DNA from 3 places in the Kitasatospora sp. NPDC056184 genome. Region 1 is predicted to be linked to each of the others. Evidence: riboswitches for the same ligand, from Rfam matches in the RefSeq annotation. Region 1 holds a riboswitch; each other region holds the start of a gene.
What was found. A riboswitch is a leader RNA that binds a small molecule or an ion and turns the genes downstream of it on or off. The one in region 1 is predicted to bind cyclic di-AMP.
Positions count from the first base shown of each region.

Region 2: it holds a riboswitch for cyclic di-AMP, as region 1 does, so the genes downstream of both, ACFC0B_RS12015 (transglycosylase family protein) here and ACFC0B_RS31030 (transglycosylase family protein) in region 1, are expected to answer to the same signal.
Region 3: it holds a riboswitch for cyclic di-AMP, as region 1 does, so the genes downstream of both, ACFC0B_RS26120 (peptidoglycan DD-metalloendopeptidase family protein) here and ACFC0B_RS31030 (transglycosylase family protein) in region 1, are expected to answer to the same signal.

Region 1 covers NZ_JBHJUI010000020.1:125,080-132,548, reverse strand. The annotation lists partial or broken gene ACFC0B_RS31050 (phosphatase PAP2 family protein) at 1-237, opposite strand, end outside; gene ACFC0B_RS31045 (MazG family protein) at 415-1,452, shown strand; gene ACFC0B_RS31040 (SDR family NAD(P)-dependent oxidoreductase) at 1,530-1,955, opposite strand; gene ACFC0B_RS31035 (cytochrome P450) at 2,153-3,439, shown strand; cyclic di-AMP (ydaO/yuaA leader) riboswitch at 3,671-3,819, shown strand; gene ACFC0B_RS31030 (transglycosylase family protein) at 3,825-4,757, shown strand; gene eno (phosphopyruvate hydratase) at 5,001-6,287, shown strand; gene ACFC0B_RS31020 (septum formation initiator family protein) at 6,438-6,947, shown strand; gene ACFC0B_RS31015 (DUF501 domain-containing protein) at 6,919-7,469, shown strand, end outside.
Region 2 covers NZ_JBHJUI010000005.1:7,863-15,331, reverse strand. The annotation lists gene ACFC0B_RS12030 (alpha-amylase family glycosyl hydrolase) at 17-1,723, shown strand; gene ACFC0B_RS12025 (LacI family DNA-binding transcriptional regulator) at 1,749-2,768, shown strand; gene ACFC0B_RS12020 (hypothetical protein) at 2,826-3,026, opposite strand; gene ACFC0B_RS12015 (transglycosylase family protein) at 3,209-4,489, opposite strand; cyclic di-AMP (ydaO/yuaA leader) riboswitch at 4,476-4,674, opposite strand; gene ACFC0B_RS12010 (hypothetical protein) at 5,022-7,127, shown strand; gene ACFC0B_RS12005 (hypothetical protein) at 7,188-7,469, opposite strand, start outside.
Region 3 covers NZ_JBHJUI010000014.1:34,687-42,155, forward strand. The annotation lists gene ACFC0B_RS26105 (HelD family protein) at 1-543, opposite strand, end outside; gene purB (adenylosuccinate lyase) at 653-2,092, shown strand; gene ACFC0B_RS26115 (MFS transporter) at 2,109-3,755, opposite strand; cyclic di-AMP (ydaO/yuaA leader) riboswitch at 3,966-4,133, shown strand; gene ACFC0B_RS26120 (peptidoglycan DD-metalloendopeptidase family protein) at 4,136-5,158, shown strand; gene ACFC0B_RS26125 (APC family permease) at 5,537-7,111, shown strand; gene ACFC0B_RS26130 (DUF2470 domain-containing protein) at 7,134-7,469, opposite strand, start outside.

The sequences.
Region 1 (7,469 bases):
CAGGCCCAGTACCAGCAGCCCGGCCTCGGTGGCGGGCTCCAGCAGGGCGGCGAGCCGGGGCGGGGCGTCGGCGACGGCGTCGGCCACCCGCCGGTAGCCGGCGGCGGACCAGCCGGTGGCCACCCGGACCGGTCCGCCCCCGCCCGCGCGCCCCGGCGCCAGCCACCCGACCGCGCCGGTGCCCGCACCCAGCAGCACCACCGCGAGGGCCGTTCTGTTCCTGAGCGTGTTCGTCATGACACGGACGGTAGGAGCCGGAGGCGGGCGCCGACCCGACCCGAAAGACAGGGTCCGACCTGGACGATCGTCAGGGTTGACGCGCCACCCGCCCCGTGCGGGCGCGCCCGGTGCGGGGCGCGCCCGGGCCCCGGAACCCGGCGGCGGGGGTGCGGACCGGACGGGTAGGTTCGGAGGGTGACGACGAATCCTCCGGGCCCGAAGCTGATCCTCCTCATCACCACCCACCGGGTGGCCCCCGGCCTGCTGTCCTGGCCCGCCTGGGAGGCGCTGCGCTCGGCCGGGCGGGTGCTCGCCGCCGACCCCGCCCACCCGCAGCTGCCCGCCCTGGCACAGGCCGGCGTCGAGGTCCGGACCGTGGCGCCGGGCTCCGCCCCCGCGCTGGCCCGGCTGCTCACCGAGGCCCCGGCGGACCCGTCGGCCGGGGCCGGCCCGACGGTCTGGCTGGGCAGCCCGGACGGCGACCCGGGGCTGACCGACGCGCTGGCCCGCCTCGCGGTCGAGCACGCCGGCGAGGTGCCGGAGATCGAGGTGCTGCCCGGCTCCTACGACCTGCCGGGCGCGCGGCTGCTGGACCTGGTCTCGGTGATGGACCGGCTCCGCTCGCCCGGCGGCTGCCCCTGGGACGCCGAGCAGACCCACGCCAGCCTGGTGAAGTACCTGGTCGAGGAGGCCTACGAGCTGGTCGAGGCGATCGAGGAGGGGGACCGCGACATGCTCCGCGAGGAGCTGGGCGACGTCCTGCTCCAGGTCTTCTTCCACTCCCGGATCGCCGAGGAGCACCCCACCGGCGCCTTCTCGATCGACGACGTCGCGGGCGACATCGTCGACAAGCTGATGTACCGCCACCCGCACGTGTTCGGCGACGCCGAGGCGGACGGCGCGGCCGAGGTGGAGGCCAACTGGGAGGCGCTCAAGGCGGCCGAGAAGTCGGAGCGCGAGTCGGTGCTGGACGGCGTGCCGGCCGGGCTGCCCTCGCTGGCGTACGCGGCGAAGCTGGTGTCGCGGGTGCGCCGGGCCGCCTTCACGGGCGTGCCGGACGAGCCGTACGAGCTGCCCGCCGGGCTCACCGCGGAGTCGGCGGGCCGGCTGCTGCTCGCGGTGGCGCAGCGCGCGCACGACGCCGGGATCGACGTGGACGCCGCGCTGCGGGCCGCGGCGCGCGACTACCGGGACGCGGTGCGCGCCGCGGAGGGCCTGAAGCCCGCCCGCTAGCGGGCGAGCGGCCACACCTCACGCGGACGCCGCCGCACGCGGACATCGCCGTACGCGGACGCCGCCCGGACGCCGCCTCAGACGGCGGTGACGTGCTCCACCGGGCGGCGCCGCGCCGGGACGACGACCTCGCCGATCGCCTCGCCGACCAGGGCGACGAGTTCGGCGAGCCGCTCCAGGTCGAGGTGGTCGGGCAGGTCGGAGAGCGAGACGATCCGCTCGCCGTCCGGCCCGGCCACGCAGAACAGGTCGATCGGGCCCAGGTGCTTCTCGGCGGTGTCGACCAGCGCGGCGACGTCGCTGGGGCGGCGGACGTCGCCGCCGACGCCGACGACCCGGCAGCCCGGCCGGTCGAGTTCGGTCGCGAGGTCCTCGGCGACCCCGGCCTGCTGGTCGGCGATCAGCATCCCGGCGGCTCCCGCCGCGGTGAGCCGGCGGGCGAGGCCCGCCCCCGACCCGCCGTCGAGTACGGCGATCACGACGACCGCACCGGTGACCCGCATGGCCTTGCTCCTCCCTGTGGGCGGCTCCGCACCGACGCCCACGGACATCTTGCGGAGGATCGTAGGCAGGTCCCGACCCCCCGCAACAGGAATTACCCCTCAGGTGACCAGGCTCACGCCTGCCGCGCGGAACGGACCCGCCCGGGCGCCGCGCACGCCGTGCGCCGGCCCGGATCCGCCCGGGATACCGTCGACCCATGCCAGCTCAGCCCGACGCCGCCCGTCCGCCCCTGTTCACCTGGGAGTTCGCCGCCGATCCGTACCCCGCGTACGCGTGGCTGCGCGAGCACGAGCCGGTGCACCGGACCACCCTGCCGAGCGGGGTGGAGGCCTGGCTGGTCACCCGGTACGCGGACGCCCGGCAGGCGCTGGCGGACGGTCGGCTCTCCAAGAACCCGGTCCACCACAGCGAGCAGGCCCACCGCACCGGCCGCGTCGGCATCCCGGGCGAGCGCCAGGCCGACCTGATGACCCATCTGCTGAACATCGACCCGCCGGACCACACCCGGCTGCGCCGCCTGGTGTCCAAGGCGTTCACCCCGCGCCGGGTGGCGGCCTTCGAGCCGCGGGTGCAGCAGCTGACCGACCGGCTGATCGACGGCTTCGCGGCGCGCGGCTCCGCCGACCTCATCCACGAGTTCGCGTTCCCGCTCCCCATCTACGCGATCTGCGACCTGCTCGGGGTGCCGGCCGAGGACCAGGACGACCTGCGGGACTGGGCGGGCGCGATGATCCGCCACCACGGCGGGCAGCGCGGCGGCGTGGGCCGCGCGGTGAAGAAGATCCGCGCCTACCTGCTGGAGCTGATCCACCGCAAGCGGGCTGACCTCGGCGACGACCTGATCTCGGGGCTGATCCGGGCCGGCGACCACGGCGAGCACCTGACCGAGAACGAGGCGGCGGCGATGGCCTTCATCCTGCTGTTCGCCGGCTTCGAAACCACCATCAACCTGATCGGCAACGGGTGCTTCGCCCTGTTCCGGCACCTGGAGCAGCGCCGGCTGCTCCAGGAGTCCGTCGGGCGCGGCGAGAGCGCGCTGCTGGAGACCGGGATCGAGGAACTCCTGCGCTACGACGGGCCGGTGGAGCTGGCCACCTGGCGGTTCGCGACCAGCCCGCTGACCATCGGCGGGGTGCGGATCCCGGTCGGCGACCCGGTGCTGGTGGTGCTCGCGGCGGCGGACCGGGACCCGGCGCGGTTCGCCGCCGAGAACACCCTGGACCTGGCCCGGGCCGACAATCCGCACCTGGGGTTCGGCCACGGCATCCACTACTGCATCGGCGCGCCGCTGGCGCGGCTGGAGGGACGGGCCGCGCTGGCCACCCTGCTGACCCGGCTGCCGGACCTGCGGCTCGCCGCGGACCCCGGGGACCTGCGCTGGCGCGGTGGTCTGATCATGCGGGGACTCCGTGAACTTCCGGTGGAATTCACGCCGGAGAAAGCGTCCGTCGAGGAGGCTCCGAACACCCGTTCCGAGGGCTGACGGACCGGCACAACACGCTGACGGGCACTCTCCGTTGCGCGTTTACCGGGGGTCTGAACCACCCTCAATCCGGACATACCTCCTCGGTTGGTAGGCAATCCATCACATGACGTGATGTCCATGTGATATCTGCGATATGAGCTTGTGATTGCTCTGAAGATCTGTCTAGTCTCCGTGGAGTTCGCAGCTGCGAACCTCGTCCGCGGAACGCCGAGTCCTGCCCGCCGCGACACGGGACACCGACCAGAACCCTGGGCAGGGGCGGGGGACCCAGGTTTTGCGCCGTCTCCCACGGCTAGGGGTGAAGCCGCCTCCGCGCGGCCGGGCCACCTCCCGGTCCGAACCCGACAGCTCACCTCGCAGGCGTGCGGAGAGGGACCCCTTCATGCTGTTCGTTGGAACCGGTCGTCACCGTCGCCGTACCCAGGCCGAGAAGGCCATCGCCGTCGCCGGTGTCGCCGGCGTCGGACTGGCGATGCCGATCCTGAGCGCCACCGGCGCCTCCGCCGCCCCGGTCTCCACCTGGGACGCGGTCGCCCAGTGCGAGGCCGGCGGCAACTGGAGCATCAACACCGGCAACGGCTTCTACGGCGGCCTCCAGTTCACCTCCAGCACCTGGAAGGCGTACGGCGGCACCGCCTACGCGCCGCAGGCCAACCAGGCCTCGAAGGCCCAGCAGATCTCGGTCGCCGAGAAGGTCCTCGCCTCGCAGGGCCCGGGCGCCTGGCCGGTCTGCTCCAAGAAGGCCGGCCTGAGCAAGGGCGGCGCCCCGGCGGCGGTCGACACCGCGGCGGCCGCCGAGCCGGCCGCCCCGAAGCCGCAGGCCCAGCCGCAGCAGCAGACCCCGAAGCCCGCCGCCCCGAAGCCGGCCGCCGCCCCGAAGCCGCAGGCCCAGCCGCAGCAGCAGGCCGCCAAGCCGCAGGCCCGGCAGTACGCGCCGCAGAGCGCCCAGCAGGCTCCGCAGGCCCAGCAGCAGGTCCAGCAGCAGGCCCCGCAGTCCCCGGCCTTCTCCGGCAAGGCCGGCTGGGACGCCGACGCCAAGGTCTTCTGGTACCAGAACAACGGCGCCTGGTACTGGACCAGCCACCAGAGCGTCTACCAGCAGTACGCCGGCCAGCCGGCCGCCCAGGCCGCCCCCGCCGCGCAGCAGCAGTCGGCCGGCCACGGCTACACCGTCCGCTCCGGCGACACCCTCGCCGGGATCGCCACCGCCCAGGGCGTCTCCGGCGGCTGGCAGGCGCTCTACGACGGCAACCGCGGCACCGTCGGCGCCGACCCGAACCTGATCGTCCCGGGCCAGGTCCTGACCCTCGGCTGACGACCGCTCCGACCGGACGGACGAAGGGGGGCCGATCGGCCCCCCTTCGTCCGCATCCGGACCCCTCCGGTCGGGCAACCAGGTGAACTACCGGTGGGTAGCGAGGCCACACGCTGAGACGGAACCGAGGTCGACGTGGCCCGGACAGCCCGTGCGGTTAGGCTCTGGTCGTAACGACTCCGCAATCGTCCGGCCGACCGCACCCCACCGTCGGCCGAACCTGCTTCCGCTAGGAGATGCCTCGTGCCGTCCATCGATGTCGTCGTCGCCCGTGAGATTCTCGACTCGCGCGGCAACCCCACGGTCGAGGTCGAGGTCGGCCTCGACGACGGCAGCACCGGCCGTGCCGCCGTCCCGTCGGGTGCCTCCACCGGTGCCTTCGAGGCGCTGGAGCTCCGCGACGGTGACAAGAACCGCTACTTCGGCAAGGGCGTGGAGAAGGCCGTCCTGGCCGTCATCGAGCAGATCGGCCCCGAGCTGGTCGGCTACGACGCCACCGAGCAGCGCCTGATCGACCAGGCCATGCTCGACCTGGACGCCACCCCGGACAAGTCCTCGCTCGGCGCCAACGCCATCCTGGGCGTCTCGCTGGCCGTCGCGCACGCCGCCTCCGAGGCCAGCGACCTGCCGCTGTTCCGCTACCTGGGCGGCCCGAACGCGCACGTCCTGCCGGTCCCGATGATGAACATCCTCAACGGCGGCTCGCACGCGGACTCCAACGTCGACATCCAGGAGTTCATGATCGCCCCGATCGGCGCGGAGTCCTTCTCCGAGGCCGTCCGCTGGGGCGTCGAGGTCTACCACACCCTCAAGGGCGTGCTGAAGGAGCGCGGTCTGTCGACCGGCCTGGGCGACGAGGGCGGCTTCGCCCCGAACCTGGACTCCAACCGCGAGGCCCTGGACCTCATCGTCGAGGCCATCCAGAAGGCCGGCTACGTGCCGGGCAAGGACGTCGCGCTCGCCCTGGACGTCGCCTCCTCCGAGTTCTACGAGGACGGCGCCTACCAGTTCGAGGGCAAGGCGCTCACCGCCGCCGAGCTCATCGAGTACTACGCCGGCCTGGTCGCCGCCTACCCGCTGGTCTCCATCGAGGACCCGCTGGACGAGTCGGACTGGGACGGCTGGAAGGCCATGACCGAGAAGCTGGGCGACAAGGTCCAGCTGGTCGGCGACGACCTGTTCGTCACCAACCCGGCCCGCCTGGCCCGCGGCATCGAGACCGGCACCGCCAACGCGCTGCTGGTGAAGGTCAACCAGATCGGCTCGCTGACCGAGACCCTGGACGCCGTCGAGCTGGCCCAGCGCAACGGCTACCGCTGCATGATGTCGCACCGCTCCGGCGAGACCGAGGACGTCACCATCGCCGACCTGGCCGTCGCCACCAACTGCGGCCAGATCAAGACCGGCGCCCCGGCCCGCTCCGAGCGCGTCGCCAAGTACAACCAGCTGCTGCGCATCGAGGAGATCCTCGACGACGCCGCCGAGTACGCCGGCCGCGGCGCCTTCCCGCGGTTCAAGCACGAGGGCTGAGCCCGACCGGCGGCGCCCGGCCGGTATCGCCCGGACGCCCGGTAGCGCACGCCTGACCGGTGCCCCGCCGTTCACCCCGTAGGGTGGACGGCGGGGCACCGTCGCGACCAGGAGGGGACACCGGAGATGGCAGGCTGGAGGATCCCGGGCTTGGCGGCCCGGCCTCGGTTCACGAGCCGGGCGACCGTCCTCGTGCTGGTGCTCTGCTCCCTGGTGGCGATCCTGGCCTATCCGACGCGGCAGTTCATCTCGCAGCGCTCGGAGATCTCGGCCCAGCGCGCCCGGGCCGAGCACGCCCGGCAGCAGGTCGAGCAGCTGCGCCGGGAGAAGGCCCGCTGGCAGGACCCGGAGTACGTCAAGGCCCAGGCCCGCACCCGGCTGCACTACGCGATGCCGGGGGAGACCCCGTACATCGCGGTGGACCCGGCGGGCCAGGACGCGGCGAAGTCCGCGCTGGGCGCTCCGCCGCCCGCGGCGGGCCCGGCGGCCGGTCCGGCCGAGCCGGCCCGGCCCTGGTACGCCAGCGTCTGGGACTCCGTCGACGCCGCCGCCGCGCCGGTGGCCGCCGCGCCCCCGGCCCCCGCCGCCCCGGGGCAGCCCGCCCCTCCCTCACCACCCGCCCCCGCCCCCGCTGGAGACAGCTCCTCCCATGACCACTGAGAACCACCCCACCGTCTCCGACGAGGACGTCGCGGCGATCGCCGCACAGCTCGGCCGGGTCCCGCGCGGCCTGCGCGGTGTGGCCCACCGCTGCCCGTGCGGCAACCCGGACGTCGTGGAGACGGCCCCCCGGCTGCCGGACGGCACGCCGTTCCCGACGCTCTACTACCTGACCTGCCCCAAGGCCGCCTCGCTGATCGGCACCCTGGAGGCGGACGGCGTGATGAAGGACCAGAGCGCCCGGCTCGCCGAGGACCCCGAGCTGGCCGCGGCGTACCAGAAGGCGCACGAGGACTACATCGCCCGCCGCGACGCCATCGAGGTGCTGGAGGGCTTCCCGAGCGCCGGCGGCATGCCGGACCGGGTCAAGTGCCTGCACGTGCTGGTCGGCCACTCGCTGGCGGCCGGCGAGGGCGTCAACCCGCTCGGCGACGAGGCGCTCGGCATGCTGGAGGACTGGTGGGCCAAGGGCCCGTGCGTCTCCGCCGAGGAGGTCGCGGCCGCCGGCGAGCGGGTGGCCCG
Region 2 (7,469 bases), on a different contig from region 1:
CCAAGGGATACCGTCCATGACCCAGAACCTGGCCGACACCTCCCGGCCCGCCGCCGACGCCACCGCTCACGAGGCCGGTGCCGCCGCGGACAGAGGCTGGTGGCGGGACGCGGTCATCTACCAGGTGTACCCGCGCAGCTTCGCCGACTCCAACGGCGACGGCATGGGCGACCTGCCCGGCATCCGCAGCCGCCTGCCCTACCTGCGCGACCTCGGCGTGGACGCCGTCTGGCTCTCGCCGTTCTACGCCTCCCCGCAGGCCGACGCCGGCTACGACGTCGCCGACTACCGCGCCGTCGACCCGATGTTCGGCACCCTGCTGGACGCCGACGCGCTGATCCGGGACGCGCACCGGCTGGGCCTGCGGATCATCGTCGACCTCGTCCCCAACCACTCCTCCGACCAGCACGAGTGGTTCAAGCGCGCCCTGCGCGAGGGCCCCGCCTCCCCGCTGCGCGACCGCTACCACTTCCGCCCCGGCAAGGGCGCGAACGGCGAACTGCCGCCCAACGACTGGGAGTCCATCTTCGGCGGCCCGGCCTGGACCCGCACCGAGAACCCGGACGGCACCCCCGGCGACTGGTACCTGCACCTGTTCGCCCCCGAGCAGCCCGACTTCAACTGGGAGAACCGGGCGGTCGCCGACGAGTTCCGCTCCATCCTGCGGTTCTGGCTGGACATGGGCGTGGACGGCTTCCGCATCGACGTCGCCCACGGCCTGGTCAAGGCCCCCGGCCTGCCCGACCTCGGCGGCGCCGACCAGCTCAAGCTGCTCGGCAACGACGTCATGCCCTTCTTCGACCAGGACGGCGTGCACGCGATCTACCGCAGCTGGCGCAAGATCCTCGACGAGTACCCGGGACAGCGGATCGGCGTCGCCGAGGCCTGGACCCCGACCGTCCAGCGCACCGCCAACTACGTGCGCCCCGACGAGCTGCACCAGGCCTTCAACTTCCAGTACCTCGGCACCTCCTGGGACGCCGCCGAGCTGCGCGCCGTGATCGACCTCTCGCTCGACTCGATGCGACCGGTCGACGCCCCCACCACCTGGGTGCTCTCCAACCACGACGTCACCCGGCACGCCACCCGGTTCGCCAACCCGCCCGGCCTCGGCACCCAGATCCGCACCCCCGGCGACCGCCCGCTCGGCCTGCGCCGCGCCCGCGCCGCCACCCTGCTGATGCTCGCCCTGCCCGGCTCCGCCTACGTCTACCAGGGCGAGGAGCTCGGCCTGCCGGACGTCACCGACCTGCCCGACGAGGTCCGCCAGGACCCGTCGTTCTTCCGCCAGGCCGGCCAGGACGGCTACCGCGACGGCTGCCGCGTCCCGATCCCGTGGTCCGGCACCGAGGCCCCGTACGGCTTCGGCCCGGCCGCCGGCGGACCGTCCTGGCTGCCGCAGCCCGCCGAGTGGGCCGCGCTCAGCGTCGAGGTGCAGACCGGCGACCCGACCTCCACCCTGGAGCTGTACCGCTCGGCGCTGGCCCTGCGCAAGGCGCGGCCCGAACTCGGCGCCGGCACGGACGTCGAGTGGCTGGAGAGCCCCGAGGGCACCCTGGCGTTCCGCCGCGGCTCCTTCGTCTGCACCGTCAACACCACCGGCGCCCCGGTCCGGATACCGGCCCCCGGCCGGCCGCTGCTCACCTCGGCCGGCGCCGACCCGGCGGTGGCGGACGGCGAGGCGGTGCTCGCCCCCGACAGCACCGACTGGTGGGCGGTCTGACGTGGTTGCAATAGGCTCTGGGACCGTGACTACGGCGCGACTCTCAGACATCGCGGCGCAGGCGGGGGTCAGTGAAGCCACCGTCTCCCGCGTGCTCAACGGCAAGGCCAACGTCTCGGCCACCACCCGGCAGACCGTGCTGGCGGCCCTGGACGTGCTCGGCTACGAGCGGCCGACCCGGCTGCGCCGGCGCAGCGCCGGGCTGATCGGGCTGATCACCCCGGAGCTGAGCAACCCGATCTTCCCGGCGCTCGCCCAGGTGATCGAGCAGGTGCTGAGCCGGCACGGCTACACGCCGGTGCTCTGCACCCAGACCCCGGGCGGCTCCACCGAGGACGAACTGGTCGAGATGCTGGTCGACCGGGGCGTGGCGGGCATCGTCTTCGTCTCCGGCCTGCACGCCGACTCCACCGCCGACCACGACCGGTACGCCCGGCTGGCCGGGCGCGGGGTGCCGTTCGTGCTGATCAACGGCTACAGCGAGCGGATCGACGCGCCGTTCATCTCGCCGGACGACCGGGCGGCGATGTGGATGGCCGTCCAGCACCTCGCCGAACTCGGCCACGAGCGGATCGGCCTGGCCGTCGGCCAGAAGCGGTACGTGCCGGTGCTGCGCAAGATCGAGGGCTTCACCGCGGCCCTGCGGGAGGTGCTCGGGAGCACCCGGGAGGAGGCCGAGGCGCTGGTCCACCACACGCTGTTCAGCGTGGAGGGCGGGCACGCGGCGGCCGGGGCGCTGCTCGACAAGGGCTGCACGGCGATCGTCTGCGGCAGCGACATGATGGCGCTCGGGGCGATCCGGGCGGTCCGCCAACGGGGCCTGTCGGTGCCGCAGGACGTCTCGGTGGTCGGCTTCGACGACTCGCCGCTGATCGCCTTCACCGAGCCGCCGCTGACCACCGTCCGCCAGCCGGTGGAGGCGATGGCGACCGCGGCGGTGGACGCGCTGCTGGAGGAGGTCGGCGGGAACGCCGCGCAGCGCGGGGAGTTCATGTTCCAGCCGGAGCTGGTGATGCGCGGCTCGACCGGCGCCCGCGCGCGCTGAGCGGAACGAGGAGGCCCGGGAGCACACCGCTCCCGGGCCTCCTCGGCGTTCCCGGGCTCAGCCCTCCTGGGCGGTCGGGCGGTCCTGGGCGACCCGGTGGCCGTCGGCGGAGTCGCCGGTGCGGCTCTCGGTGCGCCGGCCCCGCTCCAGGTAGTCGCGAAGGATCAGTTCGACGGCGTCCTGCGGGCTCTTGGTGCCGGACAGCATCATCGCGTCGATCGCGAGGTTGGCGTCGAGCGAGACGGTGACCTGGGCCATGGTGACTCCTCCTCGGGGGCAGGGCAGCAGCATGCCCGCTGCGGCCCCGGTTTGACCACGGCCGCCCGGTGGCCCGGACCCGCCGCGACGACCGGCGCGCGGCCGCCGCGGCGGGTCCGGGCAGGCCGAAGCCCCCGGGGAGGAGCGACCCGACTCTCCCCGGGGGCTTCGGCGCGACGGGATCAGACCCGGCCGGCGAAGTCCGGGGCCCAGTTGGCGACCGTCTGGAGGCGCACGCCCGAGCTCGGGTTGGCGGCCTCGACGTACTTGCCGTCGCCGATGTAGAGCGCGACGTGGTAGACGCCGGAGTCCTTGCCGTTGTTGGACCAGAACAGCAGGTCGCCCGCCTTGAGGGCGTCCAGCGAGACGTGGGTGGACGCGGCGGCCTGGTCGGCGGCGATGCGCGGGACGGAGACGCCCGCGGCGCGCAGCGCGGCCTGGGTCAGGCCGGAGCAGTCCCAGCCGCCGTTGCCGGTGCCGCCGTAGACGTAGGCCTGGCCGACCTTCGACTGGGCGAAGGAGACGGCGGCGGCCATGCTGCCGGTGGCGGTCGGGGCGGTGGCCGGGGTCTCGGCCTGTGCGGCGGGCTTGCTCGCTGGCTTGGCGGCCGGCGCCTGGGCCTGGGGCCGGGACGGGGTGGCCGGGGCCTGGGTGCCGCCCTGCGAGCCGCCCTGGGCGCGGTTGAACCAGTCGAAGCCCTGGCGCTCACCGAGGGTCAGGTGCTGGCCCGGGTAGATGGTGTGCGGGCCGTCGGCCAGGGTGGCGCGGTTGAGCTCGTACAGGCGCTGCCAGCCGCCCTGGACCTGGTGCTCGTCGGCGATGCTGGACAGCCAGTCGCCGGCGACCACGGTGTAGTCCTCGGCGGCCTGTCGGCCGCTCTGGGGCTGCTGCGGGGCGGCGGCGGTGCCGGAGGCGGCCGGGGCCTGGGTCTGCGGCTCGGCGGCGGGCTTGGCGGCGGGGGCCTGGGTCTGCGGCTTGGCGGCGGGCTTGGCGGCCGGGGTCTGGGCCGGGGCCGGGGTCTGCGCGGCCGGCTTGGCGGCGGCGGAGGTGTCCACCGCGGCCGGGGTGCCGCCCTTGGTCAGACCGGCCTGGACCGAGCAGACCGGCCAGGCGCCGGGGCCCTGGACGGCCAGGACCTTCTCGGCGGTCGCGATCTGCTGGTCCTTGGTGGCGAGGTCGGCGCGCGCGGCGAACGCGGTGCCGCCGAACGCGGACCAGGTGGAGTTGGTGAACTGGAGGCCGCCGTAGAAGCCGTTGCCGGTGTTGATGCTCCAGTTGCCGCCGCTCTCGCACTGGGCCACCTTGTCCCAGGTGGCGACGGAGGCGGCGGAAGCGGTGCCGGTGGTCAGGCAGGGGATGGTGAGGCCGATGCCCGCGACGCCGAGGGTGGCGATCGCGCGACGGGTACGGCCGGACAGTCGGGTGCCGTTGGTGGGCAGCATGAAGACGCGGTCCTCTCCCACGCCTGCGAGGTGAGCTGTCGGATTCGGGCTGGAGTTGCCCGGCCGCGCTGTGGACGCGGCTTCACCCCTAGCCCGGGGCCGGTCCGTGGACCGGTCCTGGGCGAACTACCTGTGGTTCCCCCGCTCCTGCCGTGATGCATTGCGCTGCCAGCACGGCCGACGGCAGGACTCGGCGAAGCGGACGTGCTGGGTTCGTGTGGTCACGAACGGGGAGCACGTTAAGCAGAGGCGCGTTCAAACCGCAAACATGTGTGACGCTCGTCACGGTTTGCGAAATCCATGCTGAGCGGCTGTCCTTCATGATCAGAAATGACCGATTTCCCGCAACGCCGGTCGCCGTCAACGCAACTGCCTATGCTTCAGAGCGTCGGCAGGACGCCGGCGCGCCGCAGCCGTCCGGGGAGAGGGCTACGCACCGATGGGCATCGACGAGGAGCCGGACGCCATCCGTCCGGCCGCCCGGCCGGCCGGAGCACATCGCCGGGCAAAGCACCGCAGAGCGGACATCCCACCCGAACCATCCCGAACTCACTTGACCCGCCGGGCACTCCTGCGCTGGCTCGCCGTCGGCACCGCCTTCGCGGCGATCAGCGGCGAGGAGATCCTGCGCCGCTCGCTGACCGGCGAGACCCACCTGGTCACCCCGGCCGCCGTCATCGGGACGACCCCGACCGAGGCCGTCGGCCCGGAGGGCCCCGACGGCGGCCACGGCGGCGCCCCGCCGGAGGGCACCGGCGCCCCGGAACAGCCCGCCCCCGCGCCCACCGTCGACCAGGGCGGCCGCCGCTGGTCCGACCGGGCCGGCTGGGGCGGCAGCCCGCCGGGGCCGCGCAGCGCCGTGCGGATCACCGACCGGGTCCTGCTCGACACCGACGCCGAGGTCGGCTCCCTGCTGGTCGAGCCGTCCGGCGCGCTCACCTTCGCCGCCGACCGCACCGTCACCCTCGCCGCCGCCGGCAACGTCGAGGTCCGCGGCGCCCTCGCGCTCGCCCCCGACGGCGGCCGCGTCCACACCCTGCGCTTCCCCGGCGTCGACGAGAAGCGCTTCCAGGGCGACGGCATGAAGGTGGTCGACACCGACGTCGGCCTCTGGGTCACCGGCGCCGGCTACCTGCGGCTGGACGGCGCGGCCAAGACGGCCTGGGTCCGCGCCGAGGGCGAGCTCAAGGCCGGCGACACCGTCGTCGACCTGGCCGCCCCGCCCGCCGGCTGGCTGCCCGGCGACGAACTCGCCGTCACCCCGACCGGCCCGCCCGACCAGGAGGGCTTCGCCGCCCGCTACGACCTCGTCACCATCCGGTCCGTCAGCGGAGCCGCCGTCACCCTGGAGGCCCCGCTGCGGTACGCCCACCCCCGGGTCGCCGCCGGAGGGGGCGTCACCGTCGGCGCCGAGGTGCTCAACCTGACCCGCAGCGTCCGGGTCGAGGGCAGCGCCGAGGGCCGCACCCACGTCCACCTCACCAGCTCCCGGCGCGCCGACGTCCGGCACACCGCGCTGCGCTGGGTCGGCCCGCGCGCCGACACCAAGGAGACCTGGAAGGGCCCGGACGGCGCCGCCCCGGTGACCGCGCCGGTGCTCGGCCGCTACGGGCTGCACTTCCACCGGCTCGGCGACGCCACCCGCGGCACCGTCGTCGAGGGGGTGGTGGTCCGCGACGCCGGCAGCCACGCGTACGTCCCGCACGCCAGCCACGGCATCACCTTCCGCAGCTGCATCAGCCACGAGACCTGGGAGGACGCCTACTGGTGGGACGGGCCGCTGGACACCCGCACCCCCCAGCAGCCCTCCGACGACATCGTCTACGAGTCCTGCGTGGCCTCCCGCACCCTGCTCGAACCCAACCCCCGCGCCTACCGGCTGACGGGCTTCAACCTCGGCGCCGGCACCGGCGGCAAGGCGCTGGACTGCGTGGCGGTCGGCGTGCAGGGGGCCAACGGCGCCTCCGGCTTCGAGTGGCCGGAGAACAGCGAGGGCGTCTGGACCTTCCAGCGCTGCCTGGCCCACAACAACCTGCAGGACGGCATCTTCGTCTGGCTCAACGCCAAGCAGCACCACGTGGTCACCGAGTTCGCCGCCTACCACAACGGCGGCTGGGGCATCGAGCACGGCGCCTACCTCAACGACTTCGACTACTCCGCGAGCGTGCTGTACGGCAACGCGGGCGGGGGAGTGGCGCTGCACTCGCTGGGCCGGGACAAGGGGACCGTCTTCGACGGACTGCTGATCGACGCGGCCGGGCGCAGCGACTTCGCGGTCTCCACCGCCCGGCACGAACTCGCGGGGGAGTCCGTCACCTTCGGCCGCTGCCGCTTCACCGGCTACCGCCGGGCCGGGATCGCGTTCCGCGCCGGGGCCGACGGCAAGCCGGACGACGTGCTGGTGCTGGACTGCGAGTTCGGCGGCAACGAGCTGTGGCTGGACCCGGAGGCCGGTCCGCCCAAGAGCATCCTGCTGCGCCGGGCCGGGTCCACCGAGGTGCTCCAGGTGCGCCGGGCGGGGGAGGAGGGCACCGCCCAGCCGCAGTGGAACGCCGCCGCGGCCCCGGTGGCCACCCTGGCCGGCCAGTCGCGGCCGGTGCGGGTGCCCGTGCTGAAGCTGAAGGACGCCGCGGCGGCCACCACCCGGGTGGGTCGGTAGGCGGCACGCGCGGGGCCCGGAACGGTGCGTCCGTTCCGGGCCCCGCGCGTGTCCGGGATGCTACTGGGCGGCGTGCCGCCCGACGGCGCGCGGGCCGTCCTGCTCCTCGGCGTCGGCCTCGTCGGCCGCGGCCCCGGGGTCGACGGCCGGCAGCGCGGCCAGGTAGGTGGAGGCGACCAGCTGGCCCACCGCCTGGTAGGCGCCCAGCGGTGCGGCCGACGGGCAACCGGACTCCTCGGCGGCCGCGGCGAGCAGCTCGGCGTCCGCCTCCGGCCCGATCACCAGCGGGGCGAGCGCCGGGTTCTGGGCGCCCATCTCCTTGAGGTGGGCGACGGCGTCGGC
Region 3 (7,469 bases), on a different contig from region 1:
CAGCGCCGCCTCGCCGACCAGGCCGCGCCGGCCGCCCTCGTCCAGTCCGGCCAGGTCGAGCGCCTCGTCGTCCAGCCCGACGAGGGTGCGGCCGCGGGTGTGCAGGTGGCGGCGGCGGACCAGCCCGCCCGGGTCGGCCGGGGTGGCGGTGTAGAAGGGGCGGGCGGCGGGGGCGCGCCAGTCGACCAGCACCGGCTCGTAGGTCTCGTCCAGCTCGTCGCGCAGGCCGATCCGGCCGATGTGGCGGACGGTGCCGTCGCGGTGGTCGAGGCGGCCGAAGCAGAGGCCGCGCTCGACGGCGTCCAGCCGGGCGGCGCGGCGGGCGGCCTCGGCGGCGCGCAGTTCGCGCTCCAGCCGGGCCTGGTGGGTGCCGCCGGGGCCGGCCTCGCGGCCGGCCGCCGCGAGGGTCCGGCGGGCGCGCTCGCGGGCGGCGTCCAGATGGGCGTAGAGGCCGGTCAGCCGGGCCTGTTCGGCGCGCAGCGCCTCGGCGAGGAGGGCGTCCGGGTCGGCCGGTGGAGGGGGAACCGCTGGAGATCCGTTCACGGGTGTGGTATCCTTGCGGTGAGGAGTTTTTAGGGCACTCATTCTCGATGGCTCAAGTGCCCCAGCCTACCCGAGCCCGGGCCGTTCCGGCTGACCTCGGCTGTTAGGCTTGCGAAGCGTGAGCGCGAAGCCCCAGATCCCCAATGTCCTGGCCTCCCGGTACGCCTCGGCGACCCTGGCCCAGCTCTGGTCCCCCGAGCACAAGGTGGTCCTCGAGCGCCATCTCTGGCTCGCCGTCCTGAAGGCCCAGCAGGACCTCGGCGTCGAGGTGCCCGCCACCGCCGTCGCCGACTACGAGCGGGTCGTCGACCAGGTCGACCTCGGTTCCATCGCCGCCCGTGAGCGGGTCACCCGGCACGACGTCAAGGCCCGGATCGAGGAGTTCAGCGAGCTCGCCGGCCACGAGCAGATCCACAAGGGCATGACCTCCCGGGATCTGACCGAGAACGTCGAGCAGCTGCAGATCCGGCAGTCGCTGGAGCACGTGCGCGACCGCACCGTCGCGGTGCTGGTCCGCCTGGGCCGGCTCTCCGCCGAGCACGCCGAGCTGGTCATGGCCGGCCGCTCGCACAACGTGGCCGCGCAGGCCACCACCCTGGGCAAGCGCTTCGCGTCGATCACCGACGAGCTGCTGGTCGCCTTCCGCCGCCTGGAGGAGCTGATCGCCCGCTACCCGCTGCGCGGGATCAAGGGCCCGGTCGGCACCGCCCAGGACATGCTCGACCTGCTCGGTGGCGACACCGACAAGCTCGCCGACCTGGAGCGCCGGGTCGCCGCGCACCTCGGCTTCGAGAACGTGCTCACCAGCGTCGGCCAGGTCTACCCGCGCTCGCTGGACTTCGAGGTGCTGACCGCCCTCGTCCAGCTGGCGGCCGCGCCGTCCAGCCTGGCCAAGACCATCCGCCTGATGGCCGGCCACGAGCTGGTGACCGAGGGCTTCAAGGAGGGCCAGGTCGGCTCCTCGGCGATGCCGCACAAGATGAACACCCGCTCCTGCGAGCGCGTGAACGGCCTGGCCGTGATCCTGCGCGGCTACGCGTCGATGACCGGCGAGCTGGCCGGCGACCAGTGGAACGAGGGCGACGTCTCCTGCTCCGTGGTCCGCCGGGTCGCGCTGCCGGACGCCTTCTTCGCCTTCGACGGCCTGCTGGAGACCTTCCTGACCGTCCTCGACGAGTTCGGCGCCTTCCCGGCCGTGATCGAGGCCGAGCTGGACCGCTACCTGCCGTTCCTGGCCACCACCAAGGTGCTGATGGGCGCGGTGCGCGCGGGCGTCGGCCGGGAGACCGGGCACGAGGTCATCAAGGAGCACGCCGTCGCCTCCGCGCTCGCGATGCGGGCCGGCGCCCGGGAGAACGAGCTGCTGGACCGGCTGGCCGGCGACGACCGGATCCCGCTGGACCGGGCCGCGCTGGACGCGCTGCTGGCCGACAGGCTGTCCTTCACCGGTGCCGCCGGCGCGCAGGTCGCCGAGGTCGTCCGCCAGGTCGAGGCCGTCGCGGCCGCGTACCCGGAGGCCGCCAAGTACGCGCCGGGCGACATCCTCTGACGGACCGCCGGGCTTCTCAGGGCCCCGTCGCCGAGGAGGCGGCGGGGCCCTCGCCGTGCTCCGCCGGGACGGCGGCGGGGTGGCCGGGGTCGAGCGGCGGGCCGTTGGTGGGGCAGGTGTAGCGGCAGTCCGGCTCGGCCACCGGGTGCTCGTCCTCCGGGGCCAGCACATTGCCGTGGACGGCGACCAGCGCGGTCACCCCGCCGGCCACGAGCAGCCCGGCGCAGATCAGCATCGCGGTGCGGAAGGCGGAGTCGACCGCGTCCGGCACCCGGTAGGCGTCCCCGCTCAGGCCGGCCAGCGAGGGCAGCGCGGCGACCGCCAGCAGGCCGGCCGCCCGGGCCGCGGCGTTGTTGACCCCGCTGGCGATGCCCGCGTGCCGCACGTCCACCGCCGCCAGCACGGTGGCGGTCAGCGGTGCCACCAGCAGCACCATGCCGAAGCCCATCACCGCCACCGCGGGCAGCACGTCCGTCCAGTACGAGGCGCCGGGCCCGATCCGCAGCATCAGCAGCACGCCCACCGCGCAGAGCACCGGCCCGACGGTGAGCGGCAGCCGGGGGCCGATCCGCTTGCCCAGCCGGCCGGCCCGGGCGGACAGCACCAGCATGATCACGGTGATCGGCACCAGGGCCAGCCCGGAGACCAGCGGGGAGAAGCCGGAGACGATCTGCAGTTGCACGACCAGGAGGAAGAAGACGCCGCTGAAGGCCGCGTAGACGGCGAGGGTGACCAGGTTCACGGCGGTGAACAGCCGGGAGGAGAAGAGGCCGAGCGGCAGCATCGGCTCCGGGGTGCGGCGCTCGACCGCGATGAAGGCGGCGCCGAGCAGCAGGCCCGCGACCCCGGTGACCCAGACCGCGGCGGACACGCCCTTCCCGGCGGCGGTCAGCGCGTAGGTGACGGCGCCCAGCGCCAGGGCGGCCAGCACCGCGCCCAGCACGTCGAAGCGGCCGGTCGCGGACTCGTCCCGGCTCTCCGGCACGTGCCGGGCCGACACCGCCACCACCAGCGCCGCCAGCGGCAGGTTCAGCAGGAAGATCCAGCGCCAGCCGGGCCCGTCCACCAGCCAGCCGCCGAGCAGCGGGCCGACCGCCGCCGACACGCCGCCGAACCCCGACCAGAGGCCGACGGCCGCCGAGCGGTCGTCCGGGTGGAAGACCGCCTGGAGCATCGCCAGCGAGCCGGGGGTGAGCAGCGCGCCGCCGACGCCCTGCACGGCGCGCGCGAGGATCAGCACCTCGATGGTGGGCGCGGCGGCGCAGGCCGCGGAGGCGGCGGCGAACCAGACCACGCCGAGCAGGAAGACCCGGCGCCGGCCGTACCGGTCGCCGAGCGCGCCGCCGAGCAGGATCAGGCCCGCCAGGGTGAGCAGATACGCGTTGAGCGTCCATTGCAGGGCGTCGAGTTGGGCGCCGAGGTCGGCGCCGATCCGGGGCAGCGCGACGTTCACGACGGTTCCGTCGAGCATCGCCATGCTGGAGCCGAGCACCGTCGCCAGAAGTACCCAGCGACCCTGCGCGGTGCCCAACCGCAGGGTGCCGGCCTCGGAGGTGGCCACGGCCCATGGTGAGCCCGGTGGGGCCCACGTGACAAGGGTCACCGGGGGTGTGTCGGAGGATGCCCGTTCCGTGAGTGATCGTGTGCGTACTGATTCCGACATCGGCGCAGGGTTGCGGATCACGTGCGCACCGTCAATGGATTGTGCACGTACTGTGCATGGCTTTCCTGCGGAGCGTCACGGCATTGCGGACTTTGGTCCCGGGGCGCGGAGATCGACATTGCTTCACCCGAACGGATGGGTTTTAGTTCAGCGACCGCCCGGCGTCAGCCCGGGTGGCCACCGGGTGGAACGCCTAGTCCTGCCGCTGCCCGGTGGTACGCAACGAACTCTGTACGGCAGGAGCGGGGGACCCACAGGTAAGTCGCCGGACCCGGAATTTCCCGCGGTCCGGCTTGGGGTGAAGCCGCCATTGTGCGCGGCCGGGCAACTCCAGCCCGAACCCGACAGCTCACCTCGCAGGCGTCGGAGAGGACATTTCCATGCCCGCACAGGCTCGTCGTATCGCCCTGCCCCGCGCCGCCCGCATCGGCATCGCCACCGCTGTCACCGGTGCCGCCTTCGCCCTCCCGCTGGTGACCACCGTCACCGCCCAGGCCCACGAGGTCCCCGCCGCGAAGGCCGCCGCTCCGGCCGCCGCCCCGGCCGCGCAGTCCGCGCCGGCCGCCGCTCCGGCCGCCCCGGCCGCGCAGTCCGCGCCGGCCGCCGCTCCGGCCGCCCCGGCCGAGGAGAGCTACAAGGTCGTCGGCGGGGACACCCTGTCGAAGATCGCCACCGCGAAGAACGTCGAGGGCGGCTGGCAGGCGCTGTACGAGCACAATCGCTCGGTCGTCGGCGCCAACCCGAACCTGATCTTCCCGGGCCAGCAGCTCGCGCTCGGCACCAAGGCCGCCCCGGCCGCTCCGGCCGCCAAGCCGGCCGCGCCCGCCGCGAAGCCCGCCGCGCCCGCCACCAAGTCGGCCGCCCCGGCCGCGAAGCCGGCTGCTCCGGCCGCCAAGCCCGCCGCTCCGGCGACCAAGCCGGCCGCCCCGGCCGTCAAGCCCGCCGTCCAGCCCGTCGTCGCCCCGGTGACCGCGACCCCGGTCGTCGCCGCCACCTCCGGCTACGTCGCCCCGCTGGCCAACCCGAAGCTCGGCACCGCCTACGGCGTGGCCGGCTCGATGTGGTCCTCCGGCCACCACACCGGCGCCGACTTCGTCGCGGCCACCGGCACCCCGCTGCGCGCCATCGCGAACGGCACCGTGGTGAAGGCCGGCAACGGCGGCGCCTACGGCAACGAGGTCGAGATCAAGCTCGCCGACGGCAAGTACGCCCAGTACGCGCACCTGTCCTCGATCGGCGTCAAGGTCGGCCAGGCCGTCACCGCCGGCCAGCAGATCGGCCTCTCCGGTGCCACCGGCAACGTGACCGGCCCGCACCTGCACTTCGAGGTCCGCACCGGCTCGGAGTACGGCTCGGACATCGACCCGATCGCCTACCTGCGGGCGCACGGCGTCGCGATCTGACCCTCCGGTCGGATCCTCTCCACCACCGCTGGGTGCGGGGCGAAACGACTCCCCCGGAATGGTCATGTCGGGTGACCGCTCGACCGGGTGATCGCCGTACCTCCAGTGGATCGACGGGCGCGGGACACGCCCGTCCGGCCGGCCCGGCTCGCGAGACCTCCCTCGCGAGCCGGGCCGGCTGCCGTCGTTCACCCGTTCACCCGTTCGCCGAGCCTCCTCGAACGGGGCGGGTCCTGGTCGAACACGGCGTCAACCCGGCGGTGGTGATGCCGGATCACCCCTCGTTGCGGCCCCTTCGCCGCGCCCCCGATGCTGTCGGGCAGTCACCGCCCGACCGGACCGGCGGGCGGCACAGTCACGGCGGGTGAAGGGGGCCGGATGGCCATCCAGCGCGGGGACGCGGTCGAGGACGCGGGGCGGCGGCCGGGGGCGGGGGTGGGGGTGGACCGGCTGAAGGCGGGCTCGGTCGGGCTGCCGGGCGTGGTGTTCATGGCGGTCGCCACGGCGGCGCCGATCACCGCGATGACCGGCAACCTCCCGATCGTCATCGGCCAGGGCAACGGTGCCGGCGCGCCCGCCGCGTACGTCTTCGCGACCCTGGTGCTCACCGTCTTCTCGGTCGGCTACGTGGCGATGGCCCGTCACCTCACCGCGGCCGGGGCCTTCTACGGCTACATCTCGCACGGGCTGGGCCGGGTGCTCGGGATGGCCTCGGGGCTGCTGGCCCTGCTCGCCTACATCGTCTTCGAGGCGGCGGTGATCGGCTTCTTTGCGTACGCGCTGCGCGGGCTGGTCGCGGCGCGGTCGGGGGTGGAACTGCCCTGGGGCTGGTACGCGGCGCTCGGGCTGCTGGTGATCGCGGTGACGGCCTGGTTCGACCTGCACCTGACCGCGCGGGTGCTCGGGGTGGCGCTGGTGCTGGAGGTCGCCGTGCTGGGCGCGGTCGCGCTGGCGGTGCTGTTCACCGGTGGCGGGCCGGACGGGATCGCCGGGGAGTCGCTCGATCCGCTGAACGCCTTCCGCGGCGTGGCCGGGACGGGGACGGGCGGTGCCGGGCTGGGGATGTTCTTCGCGTTCTGCTCCTGGGTCGGCTTCGAGTCCACGGCGATGTACGGCGAGGAGTCCCGGGACCCGAAGCGGGTCGTGCCGAGGGCGACGCTGATCGCGGTGGTCGGGGTCGGGGTGTTCTACGTCTTCGTCTCCTGGATGATCGTCTCCGGCAACGGCGTGCGGCGCGCGGTCGACGTCGCCGAGGGCCTGGTCCCGGGCAAGGACGGCAACAGCCTCTTCTTCGACCCGCTCGGCGCACACCTCGGCGGCTGGGCGGTCACGGTGTTCCAGTGGCTGGTGGTGAGCGGTTCCTTCGCCTGCGCGATGGCCTTCCACCAGTGCGCGGCCCGGTACCTGTACGCGATCGGGCGCGAGGGCTTCCTCCACCCCGCGCTCGGACGCACCCATCCGCGGCACGGCTCGCCGCACGTCGCCTCGCTGGTCCAGTCGGTGGTCGCGGCGGCGCTGGTGGCCGGGTTCCTGGCAGCCGGGATGGACCCGTACGCGCACCTCTACACGCTGCTGGCGCTGCTGGGGACGATGGCGATCCTGATCGTGCAGACGCTCTGCTCGTTCGCGGTGGTCGGGTGGTTCCACGTGCAGGGGCGGCACCCGGAGACCCGGCACTGGTTCCGGACGCTGGTCGCGCCGCTGGTCGGCGGCGTGGCGATGGCGGGGGTGGTGGCCCTGCTGGTGGTCAACAGGGGCGCCGCCGCCGGGGCGGCCGCCGGCAAGCTGCTCTTCCGGCTGATCCCGTACCTGGTGATCGGCACCTTCCTGGGCGGGACCGGGCTGGCCCTGTGGATGCGCGCCCGCCGGCCGGAGCGGTACGCCCGGATGGGGCGGATCGTCCTGGAGGACGCGGTGGAGCGCTCCGACGACGCCGCCCCGGTGCAGGCCTGACGGCGTGTCGGCCGCCGGTGCCTCAGCGGTGGCGGGCGGGCAGCACCTGCTCGGCGGCGGCCACCAGCTGGTGCACCCGGTGGCCGAACTCGTCGGCGTCGCGGGCCGGTTCGGGGAAGACCAGGCGGACGTCGCGGTGGCCGTGCGGGTGGTCCAGACGGAGCACCAGGCCGTACCGGTCCAGGGCGAGCGGGCGGACGGCGGGGTGGGCGGCGAGCAGGTCCGGGTCGATCAGGCGGGTGAGCACGGCGAGTGCGTCGGGGTGGCCGTCGGCCAGGTGGGTGAGCAGGCCGGCCTCGTAGCGGGCCAGCGGGTCGGGGGCGGCGGCCGCGAGGTCGGCGCCGGTGATCGCGGTGGT